DNA from 3 places in the Allobosea sp. NPDC055353 genome. Region 1 is predicted to be linked to each of the others. Evidence: predicted binding sites of a transcription regulator. Region 1 holds the regulator's gene; each other region holds the start of a gene.

Region 1 (5,557 bases):
CTCCGGCAAGGCTTCGCGCTCGAGGCCGAAAGGCGGCGCCCCTTCCTCTGGCTGCCCATCGCGATGGGCGTCGGCATCCTGCTCTATTTCGCAGCCGATCGTGAGCCGGCATTATGGGCGCCGCTCCTTGGCGTGGCCCTGAGCGGCACGGCTGCTTTCATCCTGCGCCTGCGCCGCTTCGCCGCGATGGCCTGCCTCGCCGCGGCCGCTGCCTTCGCCGGCTTCGCCGCCGGGGTCTGGCGCACGGCCGATATCGCGGCGCCGATGCTGGAGCGGCCGCGGATCGGCAAGCTCTCCGGCTTCGTCGAGAGCGTCGAGGCCCGCGACAAGGGCGCGCGGCTCGTGCTGCTGGTGACGGAGATCGCCAATGTGCCGGCTGACCAGCGTCCGAAGCGCGTCCGCGTCAACATCCGGCAGGGTTCCGTGGCGCCGGGCGATCATATCGTCGCGACCGCGCGCCTGCTGCCGCCGCCCGGGCCGGCGCGGGCCGGCGGCTATGATTTCGGCCGCGATGCCTTTTTCCGCGGGATCGGCGCCGTCGGGAGCATCTCCGGCAAGATCACGCTGGTGCCGCCGCCCTCACCGATGCCGACACGCCTGGCGATCGACGTGATGATCGACCGTGCGCGCAACACGCTGACACGGCGCATCGCCGAGGTCGGAGGCGGGCAGGGCGGGGCGGTCGCCGCCGCGCTCGTCACCGGCAAGCGCGGCCTCATCACCGAAGCGACGAACAACGACCTGCGCGCTGCGGGGATCTATCACATCGTCTCGATATCCGGCCTGCACATGGTGCTCGCCGCCGGCACGATCTTCTGGCTGGTCCGGGCGCTGCTGGTCCTGTCGCAGACGGTCGCCCTGCATTGGCCGGTCAAGAAGATCGCGGCGGCGGCGGCGATGCTCGGCGCGACCGCCTATTGCATCTTTTCCGGGGGCGATGTCGCGACCGAGCGCTCGCTGATCATGACGCTGGTCATGCTCGGTGCGATCCTGGTCGACCGCGCCGCGCTCAGCATGCGCAATCTGGCGCTCGCCGCCATGATCGTGCTGCTGCGCGAGCCGGAGGCGCTGCTCGGGCCGAGCTTCCAGATGTCCTTCGGTGCGGTCGCGGCGCTGATCGCCTTCGCGGAACGCTGGGAAGGGCGAAGCCGCACCGAGCCGCCGCGCGTGTTGCCCTGGCCGCTCGGAGCCGTTTGGACGGCCGCGCTCGGCATCCTCGTCACCACCATGCTGGCCACCGCCGCGACCGCGCCCTTCGGCGCCTATCATTTCCAGACCTTCAATCCCTTCGGCCTGCTCGGCAACGCCATGGCGCTGCCCTTCGTCTCGCTCTTCGTCATGCCGGCGGCGGTGTTCGGCGTGCTCGCCTATCCCTTCGGATTGGACTGGCCGGCCTGGGCCTTGATGGGGCTCGCCTCCGACGTCGTGCTGAAGGTCGCGCATTGGGTCGCGACCATCGACCATTCCACCGTGACGGTGGCGGCTTTCGGCTCAGGCGTGCTCGCCTGCTTCGCGCTGACACTGCTCTGGCTGACACTCTGGACCACGGCCTGGCGCTGGCTTGCGGCCTTGCCGCTGGTCTTCGGCGTCGCGTTCGCCGGCAGGCCGGACCGGCCGGAGATCCTGATCGAGCGCGACGGCTCGGGACTGGCCGTGCGCGGCCTTGACGGCCGCCTCATCATCGCGGGCAAGCCCAGCCGCTTCGTCCTGCAGCAATGGCTCGCCGCCGATGGCGACAGCCGCTCGCCCGACGATCCGACATTGCGCGCCGGTATCGCCTGTGACCGGCTGGCATGCGTCGTGCAGACCGCTGACAAGCGCACGGTCTCCTATACGCGCGAGCGGCTCGCCATCATCGAGGATTGCCAGCGCGCCGACCTCGTCGTCACCGCCATTCCCTGGGGCGGCGCCTGCAAGGCGAGGCTGGTCGAGCGCATGACGCTATCGCGCGATGGCGCGACCTCGCTCTACCGAACGGCATCGGGGTGGAGCAGCCATATCGCGGAGCAGTCCGGCAGCGAGCGGCCCTGGAGCCGCCGGCGCGAGCAGCGCCCGACGGAGCCAGGCACGCGCTCCGCCAATCAGTCGGTCACCATGCAGCCCGCACCGGCCGCCGACAACGAAGCCGAGGCTGACACCGAACGCCTTCAGTAGCGCCGCATCAGGTTGACCAGCCGTCCCTGGATCTTGACCCGATCGGGGCCGAGCACGCGGGTCTCGTAGGCCGGGTTCGCGGCTTCGAGCGCGATCGAGGAGCCGCGCTTGCGCAGGCGCTTCAGCGTCGCTTCCTCGTCGTCGATCAACGCGACGACGATATCGCCGGTATTGGCCGTGTCCTGCCTGCGGATGACGACAGTGTCGCCGTCGAGAATGCCGGCCTCGACCATCGAATCGCCGCGTACTTCCAGCGCGTAATGCTCGCCGGAGCCGAGCATGTCCGGCGGCAGCGAAACGGTATGGCTGCGGCTCTGGATCGCCGAGATCGGCGTGCCCGCCGCGATGCGGCCCATCACCGGGATGGCGATGGAATGCCGGCTGTCATCCTCGGCAGGACGCGGCTTGGCCACGCTGGGCTGTGAGCCCAGGCCGCCCTGGACGATGGCGGGGCTGAAGCGGGGCCGCGCCTGCGGCGCGCCGAGCCCGTCCGGCATCTTGATGACTTCGAGCGCGCGCGCCCGGTTCGGCAGGCGGCGGATGAAGCCGCGCTCCTCCAGCGCCATGATCAGGCGGTGAATGCCGGATTTCGAGCGCAGGTCGAGCGCATCCTTCATCTCGTCGAAGGAGGGCGGGACGCCACTTTCGCGCAAGCGTTCCTGGATGAAGCGCAGGAGTTCGTGTTGCTTGCGTGTCAGCATGGTCGCCGCCAGCCCCTCAATGCGCAGATTCGAAACAAAGCACGAACACCATACGCGTTCTGCTTGTGTTCCGCAAGCTGCTACCGCAGCGGCAGGATCCGGCAGGCATCGCCCCTCTTGGCGGGGGCCGCATGTGCCGGCCGGATCGTCAGCGCCTGCGCCCGCGCCAAAGTGCCGAGCATCGATGAATCCTGCCGGCCGAAGGGATTCGCAACCCAGCCATCCGGCGTCAGCGCGAGCTCCGAGCGCAGATAATCCTCGCGCTCGTCATTGCCGGGCATGTCGCGGCCGAGAATGGCGGGGATGCTGCGGTCGCGATCGGCATCGGCCATGCCGAGCAGTGCCTCGATCAAGGGCAATACGAAGAGATGGCCGCAGACGATCGAGGAGACCGGGTTGCCCGGCAGGCCGACCACGACCATCCGGCCGATTCGCCCGGTCATCATCGGCTTGCCCGGCCGCATCGCGATCTTCCAGAAGCCGAGGGCCATGCCGGCCCGCGTCAGGGCTTCCTGCACGAGGTCATGGGCGCCGACCGAGGCGCCGCCCAGCGTGATCAGCACGTCGGCATCGGCCTCGCGCGCCTGTGCGATCTTGGCGGCGAGATCGGCGTGGTCGTCGCGGGCGATGCCGAGATCGAGCACGGTGCCCCCGGCCTTCTCGACCAGCGCGGCGAGCGAGAACGAGTTCGAGGCAATGATCTGGTCGCGGCCGACCGGCTCGCCCGGCGCCACCAGCTCGTCGCCGGTCGCAAGGATCGCAACGCGCGGCTTGCGCCGGACGGGCAAGGTCGGATGCCCCATCGCGGCGGCCAGGCCGAGCGCTGCGCTGTCGAGCACGCGCCCGGCTTGCAGCAGGACGTCGCCTTCGTGGAAATCGAGCCCCGCCGCGCGCAGAAACTTGCCCTTGGCCGGTGGTACGCGCACGCGGATAACCGGGCTGCCGACGCCGTCCGCATCCTCCTGCATCAGGATGGTGTCGGCTCCCTCAGGCATCGGCGCGCCCGTGAAAATGCGCACCGCTTGTCCCGGCCCGACCGATCCATCGAAGGCCCGGCCGGCAGCGGATTCGCCGATCACCGTGAGCGAGACGCCTTCCGCCATCTCGTCGCCGCGCACGGCGTAGCCGTCCATGGCGGAATTGGCGAAGGGAGGCTGTGTCCGCAGCGCCTTGACCTCCCCGGCCAGCACCCGCCAGGCGCATTGCGCCAGCGGCAGGGTTTCCGCTCCCGTCGGCCCCGGAATGCTGTCGAGCAGCGCCTTGCGCGCGACGGGGACCGGGGTGAGCGCCATCAGAGCTGCTTAGCCTCGTAATCGCCGGACTGGCCGCCGGATTTATGCAGCAGGCGGATATTCTCGATCCGCATTGCCCGGTCGACGGCCTTGACCATGTCGTAGACGGTGAGGCAGGCGATGGAGACGGCGGTGAGCGCCTCCATTTCGACCCCGGTCTGGCCCTTCATCTTGACCTCGGCACGCACCCGCACCCCCGGCAAGGCCTCGTCGATCTCAAGGTCGAGGGCGATCTTGCTGAGCAGCAGCGGGTGGCAGAGTGGGATGAGCTCATGCGTGCGCTTCGCCGCCATGATGCCGGCGAGGCGCGCAGTGCCAAGCACGTCGCCCTTCTTGGCGTTGCCGTCGCGGACGATCGCGATCGTCTCCGGCGCCATCACCACCTGACCTTCGGCGATCGCCATGCGGGTCGTCTCGGCCTTGCCGCCGACATCGACCATATGCGCCTGGCCTTGGGCGTCGAGATGGCTGAGCCGGCTCACGCCGCGACGGCCTTGCCGGTGAGCAGCGCCTGCGTCGCGGCGGTGACGTCGGCCTGTCGCATCAGGCTCTCGCCGACGAGGAAGCTGTTGACGCCGATCCGGTTGAGGCGGGCGATGTCCTCATGCGTGAAGATGCCGCTCTCGCTGATCACGATCCGCTCACTCGGCACGCGCGGCGCCAAGCGCTCGGTCACCGCGATATCAACATTGAAGCTGCGCAGGTCGCGGTTGTTGATGCCGAGCAGGCGGCTTTCAAGCTTCAGCGCCCGGTCGAGCTCGGCATCGTCATGGACCTCAACGAGGACATCCATGCCGAGCTCTTGTGCGGTCTCGTTCAGCGCCCTGGCGGTGGCGTCGTCGACGCCGGCCATGATGATCAGGATGCAGTCGGCGCCCCAGGAACGGGCCTCGTAGACCTGATAGGGCTCGTAGAGGAAATCCTTGCGCAAAGCCGGCAGGCCGGCGGCCTCGCGTGCCTCTGTCAGGAATTCCGGCCGGCCCTGGAAGGAGGGCGCATCGGTCAGCACCGAGAGGCAGGCCGCACCGCCGGCCGCATAGGCGCGGGCGAGCGAAGGCGGATCGAAATCGGCACGGATCAGGCCCTTGGACGGGCTCGCCTTCTTGATCTCGGCGATCAGCGCCGGAGTGCCCTGCGCGAGCTTGCCGGCCAGTGCATCGGCGAAGCCGCGCGGCTTGGAGGCTGCGCGGGCGAGCCGCTCGATCTCGGCCTGCGACACCGCGGCTTTCGCCGCCGCGATCTCCTGGCGCTTATAGACTTCGATCTTGGCGAGGATATCGGTCATGCCGGCCTCACGCGTTCGAGGCTTTGACGAGCGCGGCGAGCACCGCCTTGGCCTTGCCGGAATCGAGCGCGGCCGTCGCCTGGGCGAAGCCGTCCTTCAGATCCTTGGCCTTGCCGGCAACCAGC
Region 2 (5,557 bases), 370 kb from region 1:
CAGGCGGCAGGGCCGTTTGCGCTCGGCGATCACAAGCGCGAAACCGATGAGATGTGGGGCGAACACGGATGCAGTTCGTCGACGCGACCGTGAGCGATCCCATCGTCTGCTTCAACGTGCGTCACGAGACGGCCGGCGGGCTCGCCGCCTTGGATTGCGAAATGGGTGGGTATGCATGCTTCTCACCTACGCGATAGGCGATGTCCACGGTCGCTCTGACCTCCTTCAAACAGCCATCACATTCTGTGAGAAGGATGCGGCTCGCATGGGCGGCACGCCGCGGATCATCTTCCTCGACGATCTTGTCGACCGTGGTCGAGATGCGAAGGGAGGTCTTGAGATTGTCGGTCGTGCCCTGACCGACCATCCTGCTTCGGTTTTCCTGCGTGGAAATCACGACGACTGGTTTCTCCGATTCCTGGAGAATGACCGGCGCCAGCTCCGCACGTGGTTTCATGACGGCGGCAGGGAAACCATAGATTCCTACTGCGACCTCAACATCGACTGCACGTCGGTTCATCCTGAGCCGGCATCCCGGCCATTTCGACCTTCTTCGCGGCTCCACATTCATGATTGAGGAGGGCCCGTTTCTTTTCGCGCATGCGGGCATTAGACCGGGCGTCGCCCTCAAGGCGCAGTCGCCTGAGGACCTGATGTGGATCCGGGAGCCGTTTCTCAATCATTGCGGCAAGCTGCCTCGGGTCGTCGTTCACGGCCACTCGGTCATGGATCCTCCTCGACCCGTGATCACAGAGAATCGGATATCTATGGACACGGGCGCCTGCTGGACGGGACGATTGTCGGTCCTTGTAATCGATCAGGCGAGACAAGAGCTGTCGTTCTTCCAGACCGATGGGGAAGGCCGATCGATCGTCAAGGTCGATCCTGTGGAACGCAACCGCGGGGATGGGACGTTGCTGGATGATCTGTCCTGGCTTGCGCCCCAGCAGTAACTCGAAGCATCTGGAGGTATCCCGTCGCTCAATGCGACGGGCGCGAGGAGCACGGTCGTTCGCTGGGATCGAGACGACGTCCCGGGAATGGAGGTTGGTCCGTAATGACGATGGCAGCAAGGGCTCAGCCTTGAAGAGCATTTCCAGCCAGTTTGACTTGTTCGACGATGCGCCTGGCTATCGGCAAACGCCGAGAGCTACGCCGCGCAAGCGGAAGTCGGAAAGTCCGTCCACTCCGCCCGGCTGGGATGACGAGGAGGCCGCACAACGGCTGGAGCAGGGCGGGCGCTATAGAATCCTGCGCAAGCTCGTGCCGCGTTCGATCATCCCGCGAGCGGAGAGCGCATTTCCGAACCTTGCAGTTTTGGTGGACACGGAGACGACAGGGCTCAATCACGCCAAGGACGAGATCATCGAAATTGGAGCTGTCGCCTTCACCTACGACGACGAGGGAGCGGTCGGCGACGTCGTGGGAATCTATAGCGGCCTGCGTCAGCCCTCGGATCCGATCCCAGCGGAGATTATCCGGCTGACGGGCATCACCGACGAGATGGTCGCCGGTCTTGAGATCGATGTTGCAGCGCTGGATGCTCTTATCGAGCCTGCAGATCTCGTTATCGCCCATAACGCCGCTTTCGACCGGCCATTCTGCGAAAAGCTCTCGCCGACTTTTGCCTCGAAGGCCTGGGCATGTTCCGTCAAAGAAATTCCGTGGGCGGATTTAGGCTTCGAAGGCAACAAGCTCGGATACCTCGTTGGCCAATCTGGCCTGTTCCACGAAGGCCACCGCGCGACGGATGATTGCAATGCGCTTTTAGAGGTACTGGCGAGGCCGGCCGGGGAGGGTGGCGCGCCACCATTCTCGCAGCTCTTGCGTTCAAGCGAGCGGAGCCGCGTCCGCATCTATGCGGAGAACGCGGCGTTCGACATGAAGGATCACCTCAAGGGCAGGGGCTATCGCTGGTCGGATGGAAGCGATGGCAGGCCGAGAGCCTGGTGGATCGAGATCGATGACGAGCTCGAAGAGGAAGAGCTCCGCTATCTCCGCACCGAGATTTACGGCTGGGAGGACGCGGAGCCACTGATCCAGCGGCTTACGGCATTCGATCGATATCGCACCTAGCCGGCGCCCATTCGTGCAGGGTGCCCGGGTGTGAATTTTGCCTGGTATCTTGACTCCTCGCAGGTGATTGTTCTCATAATGTTCTCATTCTTGAGGACGCATCCATGCCCCCGGTCGTGCTGAAACAGGCGCCTGCTCCAAAGCCTATGGAGCAACAAATCGACTCTGTTCTGGCGGAGTTCGAGGGCGATGCCCGGGCTGCCATCAGGGCCTTACTTCACAACCGTGATGAGCTCTTGCGAGATGCCGATCGGGCAGCCTCACTGGGCTTCCTTCGCGGTCGGTTCTCGGAAGGAGCGCGGCCGGTTCGGGAATTGAAGTCATGAACGCCGTCGCGCCGATCAGCTATCTCGACGCGCTCAACCCGGCGCAGCGACGCGCGGTGATCCATGGTGTCGGCGCGGTGGCTTCCTCGCCGCTGCTCGTCATCGCGGGGGCCGGCTCGGGCAAGACCAATACGCTTGCACATCGCGTCGCCCATCTCATGGTGAGCGGCGCCGACCCGCGGCGGATCCTGCTGATGACCTTCTCGCGGCGCGCGGCTTCCGAAATGGCAAAGCGCGTCGAGCGGATCGCCCGGAAGGTGCTCGGCGATGGTGCCGGCGTACTCGCCGACGCGCTGACCTGGGCAGGCACCTTCCATGGCATCGGCGCGCGCTTGCTGCGCGACTATGCCGAGCAGCTCGGACTCGACCCGGCTTTCACGATCCATGATCGGGAGGATTCGGCTGACCAGATGAACCTGGTTCGACACGAGCTCGGCTTCTCCAAGACGGAGTCGCGGTTTCCGACGAAGGGCACCTGCCTGGCGATCTATTCGCGCTGCGTGAATGCCGAGCTGCCGATCGAAGACGTTCTGCGCCTGTCCTACCCTTGGTGCGCCACCTGGGCGGCTGAGCTGAAAGAGCTGTTCGCGGCCTATGTCGAAGCCAAGCAGAGCCAGAACGTCCTGGATTACGACGACCTGCTACTCTACTGGGCCCAGGCCGTGACCGATCCCGACATCGCGGCGGACATCGGCGGTCGCTTCGACCATGTCATGGTCGACGAGTATCAGGATACCAACCGGCTCCAGTCCTCGATCCTGCTGGCGCTCAAGCCCGACGGCCGCGGGCTTACGGTGGTCGGCGACGATGCCCAATCGATCTATTCGTTCCGCGCCGCGACAGTCCGCAACATCCTCGATTTCCCAGCAGCCTTCGTGCCGCCAGCCGAGGTCATCACGCTCGATCAGAACTACCGCTCGACCAGCGCCATCCTGTCGGCTGCGAATGCCGTCATCGACCTTGCGGCCGAGCGCTTCACCAAGAACCTCTGGACCGACCGCGCGACCGGATCGCCACCGCAACTCGTCCATGTTCGAGACGAAGCGGACCAGGCGCGTTTCATCGCGGAGAAGGTGCTGGAGAGCCGCGAGGGTGGCTCAACCTTGAAGCAGCAGGCGGTCCTGTTCCGCGCCTCCCACCACAGCGGCCCGCTGGAAATCGAGCTCACGCGACGGAATATCCCGTTCTTGAAATTCGGCGGCCTCAAGTTCCTCGACAGCGCCCATATCAAGGACCTGCTGGCGCTGCTGCGCTTCGTGGAGAACCCGCGCGACAAGGTATCCGGCTTCCGGGTGCTGCAGCTCTTGCCCGGCGTCGGCCCGACCTCGGCGCAGCGCGTCCTGGAACATGTTGCCCAGGCCTCGGCGCCCCTCGAGGCACTGGAGAACGCTCCGGCTCCGCCGCGGGCTGGCGACGACTGGTCGTCGTTCGTCGCTGCGGTCGGTGAGCTGCGCGCCGGCACGGCGGGTTGGCCGGCAGAGATTGAACTTGCTCGCCGCTGGTACGAGCCCCACTTGGAGCGGATCCATGAGGACGCCAGCACCAGGCAAGCCGATCTCGTGCAGCTCGAACAGATTGCGGGCGGTTACCCGTCGCGCGAGCGCTTCCTGACTGAACTGACGCTCGACCCGCCGGACGCGACAAGCGATCAGGCCGGCGTTCCGCATCTCGACGAGGACTATCTCATCCTGTCGACGATCCATTCGGCCAAAGGGCAGGAATGGAAATCGGTCTTCGTCATGAACACAGTCGACGGCTGCATCCCTATCGACCTTGGCGCCGGTGCGCGTGATGAGATCGAGGAAGAGCGGCGTCTGCTCTATGTCGCGATGACGCGGGCGAAGGACGATCTGCACCTCGTCGTGCCACAGCGCTTCTTCACGCACGGCCAATCGGCGACGGGCGATCGTCACGTCTATGCCAACCGCACCCGTTTCATCCCGAATGCGCTGCTCGGCCAGTTCGAACGGACGGCCTGGCCCATCGCCGCCGCGGAAGCCTCGCGAGCACCATCTGGTGGCCCCAAGGTGGATGTCAGGGCAAAGATGCGGGGCATGTGGCGATGACCGCGCATTGGCTGCACCAGGTCGAGATCAAGCTGGATAGGGCGTCCGCGGCCGAACGTCTTCGCCGGATCGAAGCATGGTGCACCGATTGGCAAATCGGCTTCCGCGTACTCGGCACAGTGACGGAGGACCTGATCCGGGTGGCTTTCGAAGAAGCGCGGTTTGCGCGTGCCTTCCACGCTCATTTCGGCGGCGTCATCGCGCCTGCTGATGAACTTGAAACGGCTCTGGCCGCTGATGCCGCGGAAGTCGACTTGTATGATCGGCTTGCGGGCGACTACCCTGACTAGGGAGGGCCAGCGTCATGACGGATGTGGTCAGGCTCGGATCAGGGGTGCCGCGCGTCCCATTGCGGCGGGCTGATGATTTGGTGGATCGGATCGAGGTGTTGAAGAACGAAGCGGCCGCCAGAGGGTTTGGCACGCTGGCCTACTTCCTTGATACGGCCTTGATAGAGGCCAGGATGCAGAACCAACACATCAGCGATGACACCGCCATAGCGAGAGCCAAACCCGGTGAGCTTTGGCTCCCGGTTAGGGATCAGGAGTGATGGCTGAGCCGCCCGAGTTGCCCGAAATCGATCTCGATGTTGCGGATGTGAAGCGGATCGCGCTGACGACCGATCCGCAAGGCGAGACGATGATCAGCTTCGAGATGGCCAGCGGTCAGGTGATGAACCTGATGTTCTCACCGGAGATATTCGCGAAGCTCGAGGCCATGATGGCCAAGGCCAACGAGGCGCAAGCTCAGGTCTCACCGATCCAATAGGAGCGGAGCGCATGTGCGGACGGTTTAGCCAAGCCTACACGTGGGGCGAGATCTACGCCTTCAGCCAGCCTCTCACCGAGCCGGAATCGCCAGCCCGCAATCTGCAGGCCAGGTATAATATCGCCGCTACGACGACGATTGATATCCTGGTCAAGACCAATGTCGGTCGGGAACTATGGAAGGCACGCTGGGGTCTGATCCCCCCTTGGCACAAGGGAACGGCAAAGCAGATCAAGCCGCATATCAATTCCCGCGTTGAGGGCATCGACACCAACAGCCTTTTCAAGCGCGCCTATGTGAAGAACCGCTGCATTATCCCGG
Region 3 (5,557 bases), 400 kb from region 1:
CGGCCCTGACAGAGGATGCCTTTGCTCTCGGCGAATTCGACGATCTGGCGGATGGTCAGGAAATAGCGGGCGTAGTCGAGCTTCCCGATCAGATCGAGCTCCTTCGCCAAGAGCTTCTCGACCTTCTCCGGCACACCATCGGGATAGCGGATCAGGCAGCAGCGGCGGACCAGTTCGACTAGCCAGTCCTGATCCTTCCAGCCGGGCGGGATCGGCTCGTCGGGGTACTCGTATTTGAGCTGGTCGAGATCGAACTCGATGCGGGAGAAGAGATGTTGCGTCTCGGTGATAGCCTCGGGGGCATCGCGGAACAGGCGTGCCATTTCCTGCGACGGCTTGAGATGGCGCTCGGCATTGGATTCGAGCAGACTCCCCGCTCGCTCGATGGTGACGCCCTCGCGGATGCAGGTCAGCACGTCCTGCAGGTCCCGCTGGCCGATGGAATCGTAGAGCGCGTCATTGCTCGCGATCAGCGGCGTGCGGGTCGCAGCGGCGATATTCCTGAGGCGAGCGAGGCGGCGGCGGTCGTCGCCGCGCCGGTGCATGCTGGCCGCGAGCCAGACCGCGCCGGGCGCGGCATCGTCTAGCTTGGCGAGCAGCGCGGCCAAGCCATCAAGGCTGCGCGCGGGCATCAGAATCAGCAGCAGGTCGCGGGCGTCGTTCAGGAGGTCGTCGAGGACGAGCCGGCATTCGCCCTTCTTCACGCCGTCCTTCAGATTGCCATGGCTGAGCAGGCGGCAGAGCCGGCCCCAGCCGTCACGATTGGCGGGATAGACGACGATATCGGGCGTGCCGTCGGCGAAGACGAGGCGGGTGCCGGTCGCGAGTTTGAACTTCTTCGCCATCGCTTTCATCGGCTCGGGCTCGATGGGATGATCAGCGAAATCCGGGTTCTCGACCCAGATGTATTCGCCGGGGCTGCCGCCTTGCCTGACCTTGTCGGGCGCCGGCAGGCCGTCCTCGCGCAACTGCTTCAGCGCCGCCCAGGCGCGCACGACGCCCGCCACCGTGTTGCGGTCGGCGATACCGATGCCGGAATAGCCGAGCAACAGCGCCGTCAGCACCATATGCGGCCCCGGCGAGGCGCCGCGCAGGAAGGAAAAATGCGAGGCGGCAACAGGTTCCGCGAAGGCATTCGCAATCTGATTCATGCGAAGAGCCCGTGCAGGAACCAGCGCGGCGGGGCGCTGTCGGCCTCGTAGAAGCCGATCCGGTAGAGCCAGAAGCGGCGGCCTTGCGCATCCTCGACGCGGTAATAGTCGCGCATCGGCTCGTCGGAGCCGTCGCGCCACCATTCCGGCGCGATGCGCTCGGGGCCCTCGGCCCGGGCGACGTCATGGATCAGACGCCGCCAGCGGAAGCGGATCGGCGGACCGTCCGGCACCTCGGCGATCGCCTCGACCGGCTGAGGCGGCTCGAAGAGCTGGAGCGGACGGGCCGGCGGCTCCTGTGGCTCGGGTGTAGACCATTCGGCCTCCGGTAACGGCGCAGCGGCGGAAAGCGCTTTCGCGGCGCGCACGGGGTGATGCGTATCCTGTGCCGCGAAGCGCAACACCCGGTCGCGGCCGAAGCGGGTGACGAGCCGGTCGACCAGATCGGCCACCGCCTCCTCCTCGACCGCGCGGCCGTCGAGGCTGTGCTGGGGCGTATCGAGTGGCTCGCAGAGCGGGACCGCGAGCTTGATCGCATCGAAGCCGAAGCCGGGATCGAGCGGATCGGCCAGTGTCTCGATGCGCTCGCGATAGAGCCGGAGCAGCGCCCTGGCATCGCGCGAAGGCCGGCCTGTTTCGAGGGCGAGACGGCGCACAATGCCGTCGCTGCGAAAGAAGCCGAGCTCGAAGACGCGACCGCCTTGCCCACGCGCCTCCAAGGCCCGCGCCGCCTCTCCGATCAATCGGACGACCACGGCCTCGAGGCTCGCCGTGTCGGCGAAAGGCTCGGCGAAATGGCGCTCGACCACGCAATCGGGCGGCGGGCGCAAAGGCGTGATGCGGCGATCCTCATGGCCGAGGATACGCCGGAGCTTGACCGCCAGCGCCGCGCCGAAACGGGCGGAGAGCGTTTCCGAAGGACGCTCCGCGAGATGAGCCAGCGTCTTGAGGCCGGCGCGGGAGAGCGCGATCACGGTCTCGGCGTCGGTATCCAGCGCGACGGTCGGCAGCGGGCAGAGCCACGCCTCCTCCTGACCGGGCGGGACGATGCCGCCGCGGCCGTGCCGCGCGCAGGCGCGAGCGGCGTCGGGTGTGCCGGCGATGGCGGCTTTCATCTTGAGGCCGCCGCGCTGCATGGCGCGCCCGGCCAGATTACCGAGCCCCGCCTCGCCGCCGAAGAGATGGGCGCAGCCGGTGATGTCGAGGATCAGGCCATGCGGTTCGTCGAGCGCGACAAGCGGCGTGAAACGGTCGCAGAAGCCGGCGAGCGCTTCGAGGAATTCGTGGTCGGCCTGAGCTTGCGTCTCCAGCGCGACGAGATCGGGGATGCGGGCGCGGGCGTCGGCCAGCGTCATCCCGCGCGTCAGGCCGAGAGCGACGGCGCGCCGGTCGCAATCGACGAGGCGCAGGGCGTTGCCCTGCATCTCGGTCAGCACATGCGGCTTCTCAGCCGGCGCGCCGGAGGCCGGAATCGCGCCCGTCCGCCGCAACCTGTCCGTCGCCAGATAGGGGAACCAGAGGGCGAGATAGCGGCGCGGCATGGTCTGTCCGGGAAGCTCGGTCGAAAAGGCTGCATTCCGCAAAGCGATGTCGGTCACGGTCCCACTCCACACGCCATTCACGCCCGGCCGCGCCGCCGCGCTGGCGCAGCAATCTCAAGGCGAAGGCCGGCGCGCCCGGTGCATTCGCCTCCAAGGCCCGCGAGGCCAGCGCCCTCACCTGCCAGCGCGTGCGCGCCGCGCTCGGCGCCTCGGCAGCGGCCACGCGCAGCAACAGCACCGGCACGCCCGAGGCTTCCGCCGCCAGGGCGAGACGACGGCTCGCCGTCAGGTCGAAAGGGCGCGGTTCGCCCCAGGGTTCGATCAGCACGGCCCCGAGCGCCGAACAGCGCGCCGCCTCGGCGCCCGCCCGCAACACGCCCTCGCCGTCGCGCGCCCGCACCAGCAGGAGGCGTGACGGATCGAAGCCGAATTCGTTCAATCCCGGCGCATGCAATCGCCCGGCTTCGGCATCGACGAAATCCTGCCGCGCCCACAGGATGCAACGCTCGCTGGAGCCCTTCGGCGTTTCTTCACACGAACCGGGGGCGGCTTCGCTCGACAATGCTCCGGCCTTCTCATCTGCCTCCCCCGCCCGCAGCGCGAGGCCGAGCGCGAAGCCGGTCGCGGCGGCGAGATCGGCGACCTCGGCAGCGTAGATCTCATGCAGCGCCGCCCGTGCGAGCCCGCCGTTCAGGGCATCGTCCAGCGCAGGCACGCCGAGGCCGATCCGCCCGGCCGCAACCGGCCCACCCCGCAAGGCGGCCTCTGAGAGGCTGCGGCGCAGATCGGACAAGGTCGTGGCGGTTTCCGGCATGGGGCAAGGCTTCTGTTCTCTCTTTGTTCTTTATAGAGCGCTCCCCGCCGGAAGGCGAGTCGAGTCTGGGCCGGAGTGATGAACCGCTGACAATGCATGGCGGGATCGTCCATCCCCGTCATTGCGAGGAGCGCAGCGACGAAGCAATCCAGGGGATCGGGCTGAATGGTTCAACCCGATCCCCTGGATTGCCTCGTTCGCCTGCAATGACGTTTCAATCCGTTCGAAACATGCTCTAGCCTCAGCGGCATGTGGGGGATTCTCTCGACCTATTGGCCGCATATCCTCGCGGTCATCACGATCGCGCTGTCGGCCGTCGCCGGCGCGCATGCGGTGATGACCAAGGACGAGGTGCGCGCCGCCATCGGCTGGGTCGGCGTCATCATCCTTTCGCCGATCATCGGGCCGCTGCTCTACGCCATCGCCGGGGTCAACCGCATCCGCCGCGCCTCGATCCTGGCCCAGCGCCCCGGCCATGGCATGGCGGCGGCCGATTTCCATGTCGAGGACGAGGCGATCGCGACGCATTTCGGCCGGCGCTTCCTCGCGCTCAAGACGCTCGGCGACCGCGTCGCCCGCCACCCGCTGACCACCGGCAACCGCATCGACACGCTGGAGACCGGCGACGAGGCCTATGGCGCGATACTCGCCGCCATCGCGGCAGCGCAGCGCAGCATCATCCTGGAAAGCTACATCTTCGACCGGGACCCGATCGGCCTGCGCATCGCCGATGCGCTGATCGAGGCGCAGAAACGCGGCATCGCGGTCCGGGTGCTGATCGATGCGGTCGGGGCGCGCTATTCGGTGCCGAGCATCGCCGGGCACCTGCGCGAGGGCGGGGTCGCGGTCGACGTCTTCAACGGCAACATCATCATGGGCCTGCGGCTGCCCTATGCCAATCTCAGGACGCACCGGAAGATCATCGTCGTCGACGGGATGATCGGCTTCATGGGCGGGATGAACATCCGCGAGGGCTTCACCCGCGAATTCGCCGGCGACGCCTTCGCTCATGACACGCATTTCCGCATCGAGGGGCCTGTGGTGGCCGATCTCTTCGCCGTCGCGGCCGAGGACTGGTGCTTCGCCACCGGCGAGGCATTGGCCGGCCCGGCCTGGGAGATTCCGGAGCTGGCGCGAAGCGGCATGCCGGTGCTGGCACGCGCGGTGCCCACGGGGCCGGATTCCTATCTGGAAACCAATCACAAGCTGTTGATGGGCGCGCTGTCGGTGGCGCGCCAATCGGTCAAGATCATGTCGCCCTATTTCCTGCCCGACCAGGAACTGATCAGCGCGCTCGTCACCGCGGCGCGACGCGGCGTCGACATCGATATCGTCGTGCCCTCGGTCAACAACCTCGTGCTGGTCGATCGCGCCATGACCGCGCAATTCGACCAGATCCTGAAGAATTATTGCCGGATCTGGCGCTCCACCGGCGCCTTCGACCATTCCAAGCTCCTCGCCGTCGACGGGAGCTGGGCCTATGTCGGCTCCTCCAATCTCGACCCGCGTTCGCTGCGTCTGAACTTCGAGATCGACCTCGAGGTTCTCGACCATGGCTTCGCCCGCGCGATCGAGCGCCGGATCGAGACGGTGATGTCGACTGCGACCCCGGTCACGCTTGCCGGCCTGCGTGCCCGGCCCTATGTCATGCGTCTGATCGACAGGCTGATCTGGCTCGGCTCGCCCTATCTGTGAACCGACGCGGTCATATCCCTGACGCCATGGATGCCTAAGCCGTTACCCGTCCCCTCTCGGCGGGTCCGGAGCACGAGCCGGCGGAGCGATGCAGAAGAAGAACCAGAGCCTGCCCGCCAGCATCATCGCCTCGCTGCGCCAGCGCAACAACCGCCCCGGCACCGTTTCGGCCGGAGAGAACGGTCGTTCCGGGGGCACGCTGGTCGCCTCCTACAACGTCCATAAATGCGTCGGCGTCGATGGCCGCTTCGATCCCGGCCGGATCGGGCAGGTGATCCGCGAGATCGCGCCGGATGTCATCGCCCTGCAGGAGGCCGACAAGCGCTTCGGCGCCCGCCACGGCCTGCTCGACCTCG

What was found. Region 1 encodes LexA, which represses DNA repair genes until DNA is damaged. Its sites were predicted from a motif close to TGTTCNNNNTGTGTTCNG; they were not measured.
Region 2: ACWIEX_RS11560 (ATP-dependent helicase) is a predicted target of LexA. The motif match lies at 2,145-2,162, and genes of this name have one in related genera.
Region 3: ACWIEX_RS08070 (ImuA family protein) is a predicted target of LexA. The motif match lies at 3,520-3,537, and genes of this name have one in related genera.

The regions. Positions count from the first base shown of each region.
Region 1 covers NZ_JBSHMC010000001.1:2,135,593-2,141,149, forward strand. The annotation lists gene ACWIEX_RS09825 (ComEC/Rec2 family competence protein) at 1-2,154, shown strand, start outside; gene lexA (transcriptional repressor LexA) at 2,148-2,855, opposite strand; gene ACWIEX_RS09835 (molybdopterin molybdotransferase MoeA) at 2,936-4,147, opposite strand; gene moaC (cyclic pyranopterin monophosphate synthase MoaC) at 4,147-4,629, opposite strand; gene trpC (indole-3-glycerol phosphate synthase TrpC) at 4,626-5,432, opposite strand; gene trpD (anthranilate phosphoribosyltransferase) at 5,440-5,557, opposite strand, start outside.
Region 2 covers NZ_JBSHMC010000001.1:2,508,683-2,514,239, reverse strand. The annotation lists gene ACWIEX_RS11580 (hypothetical protein) at 1-93, shown strand, start outside; gene ACWIEX_RS11575 (metallophosphoesterase) at 47-577, shown strand; gene ACWIEX_RS11570 (metallophosphoesterase family protein) at 570-953, shown strand; gene ACWIEX_RS11565 (3'-5' exonuclease) at 1,093-2,076, shown strand; gene ACWIEX_RS11560 (ATP-dependent helicase) at 2,399-4,468, shown strand; gene ACWIEX_RS11555 (hypothetical protein) at 4,459-4,758, shown strand; gene ACWIEX_RS11550 (hypothetical protein) at 4,773-5,018, shown strand; gene ACWIEX_RS11545 (hypothetical protein) at 5,018-5,236, shown strand; gene ACWIEX_RS11540 (SOS response-associated peptidase) at 5,248-5,557, shown strand, end outside.
Region 3 covers NZ_JBSHMC010000001.1:1,739,403-1,744,959, reverse strand. The annotation lists gene ACWIEX_RS08080 (error-prone DNA polymerase) at 1-1,151, opposite strand, end outside; gene ACWIEX_RS08075 (Y-family DNA polymerase) at 1,148-2,692, opposite strand; gene ACWIEX_RS08070 (ImuA family protein) at 2,598-3,506, opposite strand; gene ACWIEX_RS08065 (phospholipase D-like domain-containing protein) at 3,756-5,201, shown strand; partial or broken gene ACWIEX_RS08060 (endonuclease/exonuclease/phosphatase family protein) at 5,290-5,557, shown strand, end outside.